One region of the Shewanella sp. AC34-MNA-CIBAN-0136 genome, then DNA from elsewhere that is predicted to be linked to it. Evidence: predicted binding sites of a transcription regulator. Region 1 holds the regulator's gene; the other holds the start of a gene.
What was found. Region 1 encodes sigma-54, which starts transcription at its own class of promoters, with help from an activator protein. Its sites were predicted from a motif close to GTTGGCACGNNNNTNGNNT; they were not measured.
Positions count from the first base shown of each region.

Region 2: the regulator sigma-54 is predicted to act here: its motif matches at 4,337-4,355, upstream of flgB (flagellar basal body rod protein FlgB).

Region 1 covers NZ_JBEOPJ010000023.1:947-8,983, reverse strand. Annotated here, with positions in the region: gene kdsC (3-deoxy-manno-octulosonate-8-phosphatase KdsC) at 1-492, shown strand, start outside; gene lptC (LPS export ABC transporter periplasmic protein LptC) at 489-1,049, shown strand; gene lptA (lipopolysaccharide transport periplasmic protein LptA) at 1,036-1,617, shown strand; gene lptB (LPS export ABC transporter ATP-binding protein) at 1,614-2,345, shown strand; gene AAEY94_RS18385 (RNA polymerase factor sigma-54) at 2,488-3,972, shown strand; gene hpf (ribosome hibernation promoting factor) at 3,998-4,285, shown strand; gene ptsN (PTS IIA-like nitrogen regulatory protein PtsN) at 4,288-4,731, shown strand; gene rapZ (RNase adapter RapZ) at 4,728-5,591, shown strand; gene AAEY94_RS18365 (HPr family phosphocarrier protein) at 5,612-5,887, shown strand; gene mgtE (magnesium transporter) at 6,399-7,763, shown strand.
Region 2 covers NZ_JBEOPJ010000001.1:262,797-270,833, forward strand. Annotated here, with positions in the region: gene flgG (flagellar basal-body rod protein FlgG) at 1-184, opposite strand, end outside; gene flgF (flagellar basal-body rod protein FlgF) at 196-939, opposite strand; gene flgE (flagellar hook protein FlgE) at 1,228-2,616, opposite strand; gene flgD (flagellar hook assembly protein FlgD) at 2,677-3,462, opposite strand; gene flgC (flagellar basal body rod protein FlgC) at 3,486-3,902, opposite strand; gene flgB (flagellar basal body rod protein FlgB) at 3,905-4,303, opposite strand; gene AAEY94_RS01145 (CheR family methyltransferase) at 4,440-5,273, opposite strand; gene AAEY94_RS01150 (chemotaxis protein CheV) at 5,346-6,266, opposite strand; gene flgA (flagellar basal body P-ring formation chaperone FlgA) at 6,636-7,343, shown strand; gene flgM (flagellar biosynthesis anti-sigma factor FlgM) at 7,418-7,735, shown strand; gene AAEY94_RS01165 (flagella synthesis protein FlgN) at 7,837-8,037, shown strand, end outside.

The sequences.
Region 1 (8,037 bases):
ATCAAACTGTTAATCTGTGATGTCGATGGAGTATTTTCAGATGGACGTATTTACCTCAGTAATGCAGGTGAAGAACTCAAAGCGTTCCATACTCGTGACGGTTATGGTGTGCGTTCTTTGCTTACCAGTGGTATCCATGTTGCCGTGATAACAGGACGTAAATCCAAGATTGTTGAAAACCGCATGACGGCATTAGGTGTAACACATATTTATCAAGGTATTGATAATAAATTTGAGCCTTTTGAGCAATTATTGTCGCTCTATAATGTGACTGCTGATGAAGTGGCTTACATTGGCGATGACATGGTAGACCTACCTGTAATGAAAGCCGTAGGACTAGCCGTTTGTGTCGGTGATGGTCATCCGTTTGTCAAACAACAGTGCCATATGACAACCACCCTCAATGGTGGCCACGGCGCACTGCGTGAACTCACCGATTTATTACTATTAAGCCAAGATAAATTTGCCAGTGCTCATGGTATGAGTATATGAGTAGAGTCACGCTAGGTATTATTGCTTTTTTTGGGCTTGCTTTTATATTGTACTGGCAAGCACAAGTAAAACGCAGTGAAATGGACGCGGTACAAATACGCGGTATTGAGCGCCCAGATTTTGTTGCAGATAACCTACGCACTACAGAATTCAATCAACTAGGTTTCGTCGAAAGTCGAGTCAGCGCCGAACACATGGAGCATTACGCCTCAAGTGACATCACTCACTTTACCAAACCGATTTACCTCATTTACCCTGAAAACGGTAAAGCACAATGGCAATTAAGTGCAGACCGTGGGCAATTGAATAAAAATACCAGCAAAGTCACATTAGAAAATAATGTTATTATTGATGCCATTGATATAGAAGAACCCCTGCAGTCACTGAGTACCCAAGCTATTACGGTGGATTTAACCACTATGATAGGATCCTCACAAGAGATGGTGTACATCAAAGGTAAAGGGTTTATTATTCAAGGTTTAGGCCTACATGCTGACTTGAATTCGCAAAAATTATCGCTACTAAGCCAGGTAGAAGGAACATATGAGCCACATTAATCGTCTCCACACTCGCGCCAATGTTATGTTATTAAGTAGCATACTTTGTATATTGAGTTTGCCTGCCATAGCGAAACAAGGGGATCTGAAACAAGAATTGAAAATCGCTTCAGTCAGTCAGTCTGCCGACATTAAGAATAATCAAATTGTTTTTAATGGTCCGGTAACGATTGTCCAAGGCACGATTAATATCAATGCAGATCAGTTACGGGCGTTTACCCCTGAAAACACCACCAGTAAGAGATTAATTGCTACTGGCACCCCGGCTACATTTTCACAAGAATTAGATGACGGTAAAATTGGTACCGCAAGTGCTAACGAAATTAGCTATGACCTTGCCACCACTACACTCACATTGACTGGCAACGCCAAATTGGATCAATCAGGTAGCCAGGTTACCGGTAATAAAATCAAGTACAACATCAGTGCTCAAGAGCTGATTGCCGAAAGTACTGGTACAGGGCAAGATCGGGTAATCACCATCATTCAACCAGAGAATTTCCAAGACGAGTCGGCGCCAAAGCAAAAACTCCCTGAAATTCCTGTTAACAAGCAGATCAAACCATGACCCAAATTACCTTAACCGCTGAAAATCTAGCTAAAAGCTATAAAGCTCGTCAAGTTGTTAAAGATGTGAGTTTAACGGTTAAAACCGGCCAAATTGTCGGTCTTTTAGGCCCCAATGGTGCAGGCAAAACCACCACCTTTTATATGGTTGTCGGCTTAGTAAAAAGCGATAAAGGCCGAATATTGATTGACGATGACGACCTTACTGCCGATCCTATGCATTTGCGCGCCCGCAAAGGTATAGGTTACTTACCACAAGAAGCCAGTATTTTCCGCAAGCTCACCGTTTACGACAACATAATGGCCGTACTGCAAACTCGCAAAGAGCTCAGCACAGACCAACGTATTGAACAGCTTGAGCACCTACTCGAAGAGTTCCACATTACTCACATACGCGACAGCCAAGGCATGTCGTTATCGGGTGGTGAACGTCGTCGTGTTGAAATTGCGCGCGCTTTAGCTGCTAATCCAAAATTTATTTTGCTTGATGAGCCCTTTGCTGGTGTTGATCCTATTTCGGTCATCGACATTAAAAAAATCATCCAACAACTTAAAAACCGCGGTTTAGGGGTATTAATTACCGACCATAACGTACGTGAAACGCTAGACGTTTGTGAGCGAGCCTATATCGTTAGCCAGGGTAATTTAATTGCCGAAGGCACACCAGATGAGATATTAAGTAATCAACAAGTTCGAGCTGTGTACTTAGGTGAACAATTCAAGCTATAGTTACTTTACTGGCCTTTTAGTCTAGCTAACTCATTTCATTGAACGATACCTAAACAACGTTAAATGTCATTGATGTTTATGGCAATCTATTACAGTTCGAGATTGTCATTTTTATGGAAAATCATCTAGGGATAAGCGGTAAATGAAAGCGTCACTCCAACTTAAAATGGGTCAACACTTAACCATGACCCCACAATTGCAGCAAGCCATTCGCTTACTGCAATTATCGTCATTGGAGCTACAGCAGGAAATCCAACAAGCATTAGATTCAAATCCATTGCTTGAAATAGAAGATGAGTTTTCTGAAGCAAAAGACTCCTTAAAAGAAAACCGCGACCAAGCGGATACAGACTTTAGTGACAACAGTATTGTTAATGTCGAAAAAGACACTTCCACCGTCGACATAGCAGAATCCATGACCAAAGAAACCATGGATGATTTAGCCATGGATACCACATGGGATGAAGTATACACAGCCTCACCTATGTCAGGTTCAGGCAGTGCAAGCATGCGCGATGACGACATGCCCTTTCAAGGTGAAACTACTGAAGGTTTGTACGAACACTTAGAATGGCAAAAAAATCTCACTCCATTTTCAGACACAGATCTCGCCATTGCCACCGCCATTATTGATGCCATTGATGAACGCGGTTATCTAACCCAAAGTACCGAAGATATTCTCGAAGCCATGGGTGATGAAAATGTGGAACTCGATGAGGTTGAAGCGGTATTAAAACGCGTTCAACACTTTGACCCTGTGGGTGTTGCTGCACGTGATTTAAGTGAATGCCTATTTATTCAATTAGCGCAATACTCTAACGACACACCCCATATCGATAATGCCCGTTTGTTAATTAAAGGCTATTTAGAGTTAATTGCTGGCCGTGATTTCAGATTATTGATGCGAAAAACAAAACTAAAAGAAAATGAGTTACGTGACGCAATCACTCTAATCCAGACACTCAATCCTCGTCCGGGCTTATTAATTACCCCCATGGATGATGAATACGTGATTCCCGATGTCACAGTATTAAAGAAAAATGGCCGTTGGGTAGTAGAGTTAAACCCAGACAACATGCCTAAAATTGGTGTTAATCAGCAATATGCAGCCATGGCTAGAGGCAGTAAAAACCCGTCGGATAGTCAATTTATTCGAGGCCATCTGCAAGAGGCTAAATGGTTTATTAAAAGTATTGAAAGCCGTAATGATACTTTACTTAAAGTGGCAAATTGCATTGTGCAATTTCAGCAAGGCTTTTTTGAATATGGCGAAGAAGCCATGAAGCCTATGGTGCTCAATGATATCGCTGAAGCTGTAGAAATGCATGAATCGACCATTTCACGAGTCACCACACAAAAATATATGCACACCCCTCGAGGTTTATTTGAACTAAAATACTTCTTCTCTAGCCATGTCAGTACTGACGATGGCGGGGAATGCTCATCAACGGCCATTCGTGCTTTTATCAAAAAGCTGGTTGCCGCAGAAAACCAGAAAAAACCACTGAGTGACAGTAAAATGGCTCAGCTTCTGGCAGAACAGGGCATAAACGTTGCTCGTCGTACGATAGCAAAATACCGTGAAGCAATGATGATCCCGCCCTCAAACCAACGTAAGAGTTTATAACCTACTAGGCAATGGAGGATTTTTTATGCAAATAAGTCTGACTGGACGTCATGTCGAAATAACAGAATCTTTACGTGAATACATCCACAGTAAATTTTCAAAGCTTGAACGACACTTCGATCAGATCCATAATGTACACGTTGTGCTCAATGTAGAAAAATTACAACAAAAAGCAGAAGCCAAAATCAACATTAATGGCGCAGAAATTTTTGCAATGTCAGAAAGTACTGATATGTATGCTGCAATAGACGCCCTGATCGATAAACTCGACCGTCAGGTAATTAAACACAAAGAGAAGAATACAAAACACTAACGATGGAACTTTGTACCATTCTGCAGCCGGAATGCACTACCTGTGCCACACCGGGCAGTAAGAAAAAAGTACTGGAACTCATCAGCAATTTAGTCGCTGCCCAGTACCCAACCCTGTCTTCGCAAGAGGTTTTTGAAAGCCTGTTAGCGAGAGAGAAAATGGGTAGCACAGGTATAGGAAATGGCATTGCGATACCTCATGGTAGATTAACGACCATCGATCACCCTATCGCGATATTTATTAAATGTGAAGAAGCCATTGCCTTTGATGCAATCGATAAGCAACCCGTGGATCTTTTATTTGCTTTGTTAGTACCTGCAGACCAGTGCCAACAACATTTAGGCACGTTATCGAGCATGGCCCAAAAGTTAAGCGATAAGCAAATATTGAAACAGCTTCGTAAAACTCACGACGCAACAGAACTTTATCAGGTTATTACTGCATGAAACTAGTTATAGTATCGGGACGTTCAGGCTCAGGGAAATCCGTTGCCCTGAGAGTATTAGAAGACCTAGGATATTATTGTGTTGATAATTTGCCTTTACCACTCATTGGCACATTATTAGCCCAGCTTAAAGGCAGTAATGATTTGGTTGCGATTAGCGTTGATGTTCGTAACATTGCAGAACAAGGTAAAGTGCTTCAAGACCAATTGGCACTACTTGAGAATGACACTGAAATTATCAGTTTCTTTTTAAATTCCAATGACAAAGTATTGCTTAAACGTTACAGCGAAACACGTCGATTACACCCGTTATCTAAAAATCATATTTCACTGCAAGAAGCGATAAAACTAGAAGGCCGTTTACTTGAGCCTATCGCAAAAATTGTTGATCACTATATCGACACTTCTGCGCTAAATATCTACGAATTAAGCGACCAAGTTAGGCAAATATTATTAGGCAGTGTTGATAAAGAGTTAGTGATTAACTTTGAATCTTTTGGCTTTAAACACGGCATGCCGACAGAAGCAGATTTTATGTTTGATGTACGCTTTTTACCCAACCCACATTGGGAAATAGAACTGCGTCCATTTACGGGTTTAGACGAGCCCGTACAAGAATTTTTAGGTCGTCAGCCATTAGTTAATAAATTTATTTGGCAAATTGAAAACCTATTTGAAACTTGGATGCCGCATTTAGAACGTAACAATCGCAGTTACCTTACCATCGCGATTGGTTGTACTGGTGGTCAGCACCGTTCGGTATATATTGCAGATCAATTAGCAAAACGATTTCGACAAGGCAGTAAACACACGGTTAATGCTCGCCACAGAGAATTAAATATCAGTGATACTAATAACTAAGTGAGCATAGGATCGCGTCAATGATCAAACTTGAACGCCAAGTGACCATTTCAAATAAATTGGGCTTACACGCCCGTGCCGCCACAAAACTCGCGATGTTAGCGGCGGATTTTGATGCTAACATCACCTTAACTCAAGGCGAAAAAAACGCCAGCGCAGCTAGCGTACTTGGGCTATTAATGCTTGAAAGTGGTATCGGTAAAATGATTACGGTGACAGCTCAAGGCCCAGATGCTGAAGTAGCATTAAACGCAGTGTGTGATCTCATTAATGCTAAATTTGATGAATCTTGTTAATTTTTTAATCGCATTGAATTTATAAATAGCCTGTAATGTGTGAATAGCTGCAAGTTACTCATGCTTTAAGCCACCGTCGTCCTTATTTTATGCGGCCTCTAAATGACTAGGCCATACTAACCAAACTGTCACGACATTGATGATCACCAGTAGACATCAGTCCCTCAAAAATATTAGCCCTTAGGTTTATCTCTCGCAGTTGATACCAATCTCATTAGTATCAGTTCATTCTGCGGGAGTTGGCGTTTAACATGATAAAGACATTACCGCTTCTAGCAACGGATCCAGTGCAACTCTGTTTCCGTGACGTGGTTCGTCTATAGTATGTAAAGCAGCATTGGCTGCTGCAGAATTTCACCGCAGAAGTCATTTAAGTATTCTATTTCTGCATTTCATTGTCTTACGTAAAGACAGCTATTTCTGCATTTATACGCCTTGAACTGTACAACCTGAGAAACCCAGAATAATGACATACTGAATAATATAAGTATGACGAATAGGAAGTAGATATATGGGTAAAGAGTACCTAGACAATGAGATAACAGAACAACGTCTCAATCAACTTGTTCAAGCACTAGACAGTGGTCTGTTTGTCCATGCCCGTAACATGCTACATACCATGTCACCTAACGATGTCGCCCTTATTCTCGAATCATCACCGCCCAAAAATCGTCAGGTGTTATGGCAACTCATTGACCAACAATATGCAGGGGAAATTCTTGACGAATTAGGTGAAGAGCTTAAAGATTCACTTATTAGCAGCATGACACCAGAGAAGCTTGCCCAGGCCACAATAGGCATGGATACAGATGACATGGCCTATATTCTTCGCAGTTTACCCGATGATGTTTACAAGAAAGTGCTCAAATCAATGCGAAGCCAAGACCGGGATAGGGTAGAGCAAGCATTGCGTTACCCAGATGATACTGCCGGCAGTATCATGAATACTGATACCGTCACCCTAAGACCAGATGTCAATATCGAAGTGGTATTACGCTATTTACGTCAACGGGGAAATTTACCTGATACGACTGATACTTTATATGTTGTGGATCGCCATGATCATGTTTTAGGCGGAGTAAGATTAGCTGATTTACTCACATGCGATCCAAGCGTAACGGTCCGCAGTATTATGGACACAGAATTAGAAAGTATTCCTGTAGAGATGTCCGATAAAGATGTGGCGCAAAAATTTGAACGGATGGATTGGATATCTGCCCCAGTCGTCGACAGCCAAGCAAAATTGCTTGGTCGAATTACTATCGATGACGTTATTGATGTCATCCGCGAGGATGCCGAACATTCAATGATGGGAATGGCTGGTATGGATGATGATGAAGATACCTTTGGGCCAGTGCTCAAAAGCACTCTAAGACGCTCTCTATGGCTAACCATCAATCTATTTGCAGCATTACTAGCCTCATCTGTCAGTAACATGTTTGAAGGTACCTTAGAGCAATTCGCCACCATCGCAATTTTAATGACCATTGTACCGAGTATGGGAGGTGTTGCGGGTAATCAAACCCTAGCACTCGTCATCCGCGGGATTGCACTTGGGCATATTGGCCAAAGTAACTCACGATGGTTAATTGGTAAGGAATTAAGCATCGGATTATTGAACGGTTTAATGTGGTCTGTATTGGTCTTTTTTGCGGTATGGCTTTGGAAAGACGACATCGCATTAGGTGGATTAATTGGCAGTGCCATGCTGATTAATATGACGGTAGCAGGCTTTGCTGGCGCCACTATCCCCATAATGTTAAAAAAGCTAAATATCGATCCTGCGTTGGCGGGGGGTATGGTGTTAACGACGGTAACAGATGTCGTTGGATTATTTGCATTTTTGGGCCTAGCCACATTATTTTTAATGCACTAAATCATTGATTTAAATCGTACATATCATGTCGTCCAACGAAATTGCGCTATCTAGTGCAATTTTACGGACGTCGGCGGCGTCTCTATACACATAAGTCTTTTTCACACATAAGCTCATTTACCAAGCGCTTAGTACTCTGATCACTTTTGCAGCTATGTCTGCAGCCTCACTTTGTTAACGTTTTTCAAACCATCAACTGGCAACAACTCATTCGGTGAAAACCTTGCCTTCATCTTGTCATTAAGGTGACCTTTTTTTGCCATATTTGTCATCC
Region 2 (8,037 bases), on a different contig from region 1:
ACTTGCTGTTGTCTGAACTAATACCACCGGCTTGATTAACCGTTTGATAAAGTAAGTCTTCAAATACCGCACGACTTTTCTTAAATCCGACAGTACTGGCGTTGGCCACGTTATTTGAAATAACGGCAATGTTAGTTTGCTGGGCATCGACACCGGTTTTACTTATCCATAACGCTGGATGCATAATAATTACTCCTAACTAATTCTCATCAAGGAAGTGGACGCCCGATCAATTTCTTCAGCGTTCTTCATCATTTTGACTTGCATTTCGTATTGACGTTGAATATCAATCATGGCGACCATTTCATGCACTGAGTTCACATTACTGCCTTCAACCGCGCCGCTTTCAACTTGAACGCCGGGGTCATTTGGTGCATTACCACCCGCAGTTAAGCGAAACAAACCATCTTCACCGCGCATTAGGTTTTCGTTACCAGGATTAACTAATTTAATCCTCGCGACCTCTTCTATCACTTCAGCGGTTGCTCCTTGCGGACGTACTGAAATGATACCGTTGGCGGAAATTTCTATTTTCTCAACCGGAATGGGTAACACAATAGGACCCGAAGCTCCCATTACCGGACGGTTACTGCTATTTAACAACAAACCTGTACTGTCAATTTTTAAACTGCCCGCACGGGTGTACCCTTCAGAACCATCTGCCGCTTGCACTGCAAGCCAGCCATCACCCTTAACCGCAATATCAAGGTCACGACCAGTGGTTTTAATCGGACCACCGTTAAAATTACTGCCTGGGCTTTCCATCATCGAAAATACCCGAGTAGGCAAGCCTTCACCAAATGCCTGCATTGAACGGGCTTGGACCATGTCAGCTTTAAATCCATCAGTATTGGCGTTAGCAAGATTGTTCGCACTCACTGCTAGGGCATTCATCCCCTGCTTTGCGCCACTCATGGCAATATAAAGAAATTTGTCCATTTTTTGCTCCGTCAAACTTTCTGCAAAAACACTATATACACAGAATAAGCAAGCATCATGCCAATGAGATTTAAGTTGTGTTGTAAGGAGGTAACTACATGAATCGGTTAATCAATAAAATTAATGAATAACGCGTGAGTGTCAAAAAAGCATCTATCAACACTAGTGAGGTGATAACAAGGAGTAGCGAGGAGTAACAATAACAAGGATAAAGGCAAGGTGTTGCCGTAAACGGCAACACCTATTATCACGTAAACATAAATTGATAAGGTAAAAGTAAACGTAAACTTAGCGGATTTGTAATATGGTTTGATTTAAGGTGTTATTGACTTCAAGCGTACGCGAGTTAGCCTGGAAGTTACGCTGAGCCGAGATTAAATCAACCAGCTCTGTGGTTAAATCAACGTTTGATTGCTCAAGCGCAGATGAACGAATACTACCAAATGTACCGCTATTGGCCTCTCCCGCTAATGCAGCACCTGAATCGATACTGGCTTTCCAAGATGTATTACCCACCTGTGTAAGGCCTTGTTCATTAGCAAAGCGTACTAATGCCACGCGCGCTAACGGAACCGTTGAGCCATTACTGTAACTAGCGGTAATTAAACCATCGGAACCAATACCAACATTGGTTAATCGACCTACGGTAATACCATCTTGAGTCAATTCAGTCACTTCAAACGGAGAAGCATATTGAGTCGGATTATTAAATTTTATCGTAAGCGCTTGAGTACCATCGGCCCCAGGACCTAAAGCACCTGCACCAGCAGCACCTAAAGCCTCAGTGGTAATAGTGGTAGGGTCACTGATAGTATAAGCACCAACAGAGTTAAACTTAAGCACCGCACCTGACCATGTTCCACCAGCCGTGCCCGGATTAACAGCAGACGCGAGCCCTGTTGGATCCACGATACCGTCACCATCAGTGTCAGTATCTGTATCCGTAGTATATTCCCCAGCAGTTGTTACATCGACAGGATCACCATCAACAGCATAAAAAGCTACCCAATTACTTTCGCCAGTATGCGAACCACCAGTGGGTTTAACAAAGTAAGTGGTCATAATATGTGATTCACCTAATGAATCATAAATCGTCACTGAGGTGGAATTATTGAATGTATCAGAATCTGCAGGATTAAAATTAGCTGGATTTAATGCTATTTCACTCACATTAAGATTCATCTGCAAACCAACATTTTTAGTTTGCACTGGGCTACCCGCCGTGTCAGGTATCTTAATCGGTTGGGTTGTGGTTAAACTCACTGAAGTTGAGTTACCATCTTCATCCACTGGGAAACCTTGTAAAAAATTACCTGCTGAGTCGACCATATAATTACTTGAGTCAACTTTAAACGCACCCGCACGGGTGTATGACTGATCTTGCGAACCTAATTCTGAAGAGGTAACAAAGAAGCCACCACCACTGATCGCCATATCCAACGAGTTACTGGTAAATTGCAAGCTACCTTGATGAAACTGCTGCGCAACTTGTGTGGTAGTTGCACCGCCACCCACAGCTGTTTTACTGTTAGAAAAAATTGAATTGGCGTAAACGTCAGCAAATTCAGCTCGCGACTCTTTAAAACCAATAGTATTGACGTTGGCGATGTTATTCGCGGTTGTATTTAAGTCTTTTTGCGCGGCAGCGATACCACTCAATGCGATGTTAAATGACATATTACACCTCTCACAATTAATTCATTTATGATGACAGCTAACGGTTTGTTGTTAGCCGTACTATGTTTCAGATACTGCGAGTACGTCAGATAACTTAATTCCACCTACTCCACGCAAATTCAAAATTGCTCCTGTTGCTACAGTGCCTAATGACACACTGGTAACATGAGCGTAAGTCGATACGGCTAAATCTTGTGACGTTCCATCGACTTTACCACTGGCCTTAATGGCATAATTACCCGCTTTAGCTGGGTTGCCATTTTTATCTAGACCATCCCAAGTCACATCAACATTGCCGCCTTTACTGCCGTCAACATTAAAGCTCTTAATAAGCTGACCCGACTCGTCTTCAACCCTTACCGTAATCGTTTCAATTGCTGAAGGTGTACTAATCACCCCTTTTATCTCAGAGCTTTCAGTAGAGATAGCGCCGGTATCAGAAGGAATGAGCACTTTACGGCCAACCAAGCCTGAAGCTTGTAACGCCTGGCTAGAACTCATCACAGTATTAAGGTTAAGGATTTCATCATTAAGATTTGAAATACCATCGACTGTAGAAAACGACGCCATTTGGGCAATCATTTGATCGTTATCAACCGGTTTAAACGGATCTTGCATCGACAATTGCTGACTGAGTAAAGCAAAAAAATCTTCTTGCTTTAACATCTGATCTTTTGATTCAGGGATAGCGCTTTCTTCAGGCAAACGAATTCCGTCAAGGAAAGGATTACCCGTAGTTGTGCTGGTCGTATTTGTCTGTACAGAACTTTTCGTTGTAGCGCTAGTATTAGATGCACTACTGGATTGTTGCGGTAAAGACTGACTGTAAGAATTAACGAGGCTCATTGTTACCTCCTTGAATAATCATACTATTTACCCATCCTTAATGTCTGTTGCAACATAGACTTTGTTGCATCAGCCACCTGAACGTTCATTTGATAAGAACGCGATGCAGAAATCATATCCGCCATTTCTTCCATCACATTGACATTAGGTTTATAGATAAAACCATCACCATCCGCCATGGGATGGTCTGGCGAGTATTCTTTTAATAATGGCTTATTACTTTCGACAATGCCTTTAACGGTTACGCCAGGCGAACTGTTTTGCTGGCTATTGGCTTTTAGCATTTCGGCTTCAAAAACAGGATGACGCGCGCGATAGGTTTTATCGACACTGCTAGACACAGAATCAGCATTGGCAATATTACTGGCGGTGGTATTCAAACGCACTGACTGCGCAGACATACCTGAACCAGAAACATTAAAAATATTAAATAAACTCATAATTAATCACCTCGCAATGCTTTACGCATGCCACTAAATTTTCCCTCAAGAAAGCCTAATGACATTTGATATTCGAGCGCATTTTGCATAAATGCTGCTTGCTCTTTCTGCGTATCGACAGTATTACCATCGCCAGTATCAGCTTGATTTGGCATACGATATTGAACATGCTGTTGACTTAACGCCGTTAAATCAAAATGTTTCTCTGTGGTTTGGCTCATACTCAAGCCTTTCTGATGCGAGCTTGCCGCTTGCATAGCAGAAGCAAAATTGACATCTTGAGCTTTATAATGAGGAGTATTGGCATTGGCGATATTACTTGAAATCACTTCTGCTCTTTGAGCTCGAATGCCCAAAGAGTATTGGTGAACACCTAATGCATTATCGAAATTAATCGCCATAAAATTGCCTCCATCAGCTAACTGGTAGAAATAAAGCAAAGATTATGCCAACAATTTAATTTATGAGGGAATAAAAGATAAAAACAAACATGCCGACGAATGCCGGCATGATAAATAGATTAAGCTATTATATTATCTAGGTTTTCTTTTGATAATAAATTCCAGGATTACAGCGAACCATATTAAATTCTTCGGTTAATCCCGCAAGAGATTCTGACGCACCCAAAAATAAAATACCTTTAGGATTAAGTGCGGCAGCAAATTGCCGCAAAATTTTAGCCTTTGCCTCAGGAGCAAAGTAAATCAACACATTGCGGCAAAAAATAATATCGTATTTACCTAATAGGCTATAACTTTCAAGTAGATTATGGGCTCTAAAGTTAACTAATCGCTTCACATTATCTTTAACTTTCATGTTACCCGAAGGTAAAGCATCAAAAAACTGACGTTTACGTTCTTCAGACAAACCACGAGCAAGTGCTAAACCATCATATTCAGCATTTTTACAACGATCTAGCATAGAAGGTGATAAATCTGTTGCCTGAATTGCCGCGCCTCCTGGTAAAGCACCAGGTTTACGTTGTTGATATTCCAACACCGTCATGGCCAACGAATAAGGTTCTTGACCTGAAGAGCACGCAGCCGACCAAATTTTTAATGGTCTGCCAAGCTTACTGTATTCAGGCAGTAGAGTATTGTGCAGTAATTCAAATGGATAACGGTCTCGAAACCATAACGTTTCATTGGTGGTCATCGCATCTATCACTTCAGCGCGCAGTTGCCGTTCTATCGGTTTCATCGACTTTTTAACTACCTCAGACAAAGAAGGCAAATTATGCTTCCCCATCAAAGGCGCTAAACGACTGCGTACTAAATATTGTTTGTTCTCACCTAACACAATACCGCTATGCTGTTCTAAAAACAGCCTAAATTGATTGTACTCTGCTTCAGCAAGTGATTTATCTGTCACATTATCTTCCTAATAGGTAAGCCTATGAACTCAACCTCCAATATTTTGCAATCTTTTGCAATAATAAAAGGTTTATAAACTTAAATGTTTGTTAACCGCTGCGGCTAACTCATCGGGGTTAAACTTAGCAATAAAGTCGTTAGCCCCTACTTTTTGTACCATCGCTTGGTTAAATACACCACTTAATGATGTGTGCAATACGACTTTGATATTCTTTAATTTTGGATCATTACGAATTTCAGCCGTTAAGGTATAACCATCCATTTCAGGCATTTCAATATCAGAAATGATTAACGGAATTTCAACTGAAACATCATCCATTTCTGCGGCAATACTTTTCAGTTTTTCCAGCGCCTCTCTACCATCTTTAGCGGTATCGATTTGCAGATTTAATGACTCTAACGAACGAATAATTTGTTTACGTGCTACAGCAGAATCATCAATAACCATAATATGATAATGCTGTTCTCTATCAATAGTTAATGCTTCATTGAGCTCTTTACTGATAGAAGTCTTAACCGGTGAAATTTCATCAAGAATTTTTTCAACGTCTAGAATCTCAACCAACTCACCTTCAATCTCTGTCACCGCAGTTAAATAAGAAGAGCGGCCAGAACCTTGCGGTGGAGGCATAATCGCTTCCCAATTCATGTTGATAATACGTTCAACTGAACTGACTAAAAAGCCTTGAATACTACGGTTATATTCAGAAATGATAATAAAGCAATTTTCTGTTGATGTCAGTGGGCGTCCACCCGTTGCGGCACTTAAATCGATAACGGAAATGGTTGCGCCACGAATATGAGCAACACCTTTAACAAAACGATTTAATTTAGGCAACGTAGTCAGTGGTGGGCATTGCAAAACCTCTTTCACTTTAAACACGTTAATGCCAAACCGTTGACGGCCGCTAAGCCTAAACAATAGTAGCTCGAGTCTGTTTTGCCCGACAAGTTGGGTACGTTTATTTACTGAATCTAAAATGCTCGACATAACAAGGCCTTGTAGTTAACTGTCACCCAAAAGGATAAAAATTGTTCTTTGAAATTATAGTAAACCTTGGTTTAGCATAATACGGTTAGTACATATCTTACTGATGGTCACTCAATTTGAGTGTAAACCATCACCAATGTAACAAATACATCTCAATTTAATGAATCAAAAAGTGGGCATGCAACTTGCTTTAATTTTGTATAAATTAGCTAGCACTGTGAACTGACACTTTTTTGACGAAGGGATAATGTTATTCTTATGTCCCCTAGCCCATTTATTTTAGCTTATTGTGTATGCAGAGATTACTCGCATATTTTTCGTTTTTCAAAGTATAGGTGCATTCTGGCAAAACAAGCTAGTATCTTCATTATGAAAGTATTTTTTTTATGTTTTTTGTGTTCAATAACATTTTCTTTGCCTGCAATTGCTAGCGAAGAAATTATCACACCTTCACTATCGACCATTTATGCGTTAGCTAAAGAGGCGGTAGCCAAAAAAATTGATGCTGACTCAAAAGCTAAAGTGCAAATAACCCCACAAAACCTTGAGGGCAGAATCAGTCCACCAGCCTGTTACCCACCGATTAATGTCGAACTTGCCAGTGAACGGGCTATTAGTCGAAATAACATGGTAAAACTCAGTTGTAATAGCCCTGACTATGACTATCCATGGCAAATGTATCTCTCTGTTCGAGTCGAAATCCAATACCCTGTTGTGGTGGCCAACCAACTATTGTCCCCTGACCAAATTATTGGCGAACATCATTTACAAGTCATGTATGTTGACCAATATAGCTTAAAAGGTCAGTTTTTTTCCGACACTACGACATTAATCGGCTCGCGGGTGAAACGTCGGGTAGCGAAAGACTCTCCAGTATTAAGTAATAACCTGTGCTTTGTTTGCAAAGGTGACACTGTTTCTATTTATGCTAAAACCACTAATGTAGAAATAAAAACCCTTGGAGAAGCATTGCGTGATGGCAATGTCGATGAGGTTATCAGAGTAAAAAACAGTAACACTAGCAAACAATTCGATGCGGTTGTAATTGGCGTTGGCGAAGTTGAAGTAAGAATGTAAAATAGCGTTAAAGTTTTTTCCTGGGGTGCCGATAGCCTGATTGGAAAACCTGATTCATTACGCTGGAGCCTCCCATGGCAATTGATATTAAGCATAACACTGCTACCAATACACAAATGCGCACTGCACGTGACACGCAATCTACAACTACTGCAGCCCCAAAATCAGCTGCACCGGTTAAAACAGATTCCGTTAGCATTACCTCTCAAGCTCAACAGCTTCAGAGCGCGCAAACAAAAATGGCATCGTTACCAGAAGTAGACCAAAAAAAGGTCGCTGAAATTAAGCAAGCAATCTCTGAGGGACGATATAAAGTCGATGCAGAAAAGCTTGCAGCGAATATTGCCAGCTTTGAAGCAGAGCTAGGCGGTTTATCGTTTGACAGAGAGTAACCGTTAAACGTTACTCTTTAACTTGTTTTAACGACACACAGATAATAGGTGCAAACTTGCACCATAGAGAAGTGTTAGTTAAGAAAACCTAAGAGTAATTTATGACAGAGTTAAACCAGCCATTACACAAGCAAGCAAGCGAAGATCAACGCAAAGAGCTACACCAACTGCTTGATAGTCAAAATCAGACATTAACGCAGCTGAAATCGCTTATTGTTGAAGAGAAAGCGGCATTATCCAAACAAGATGCCGACAAACTGCTGGCGCTTTCCAAAGATAAAACCCAGTGCTTATTCAATATG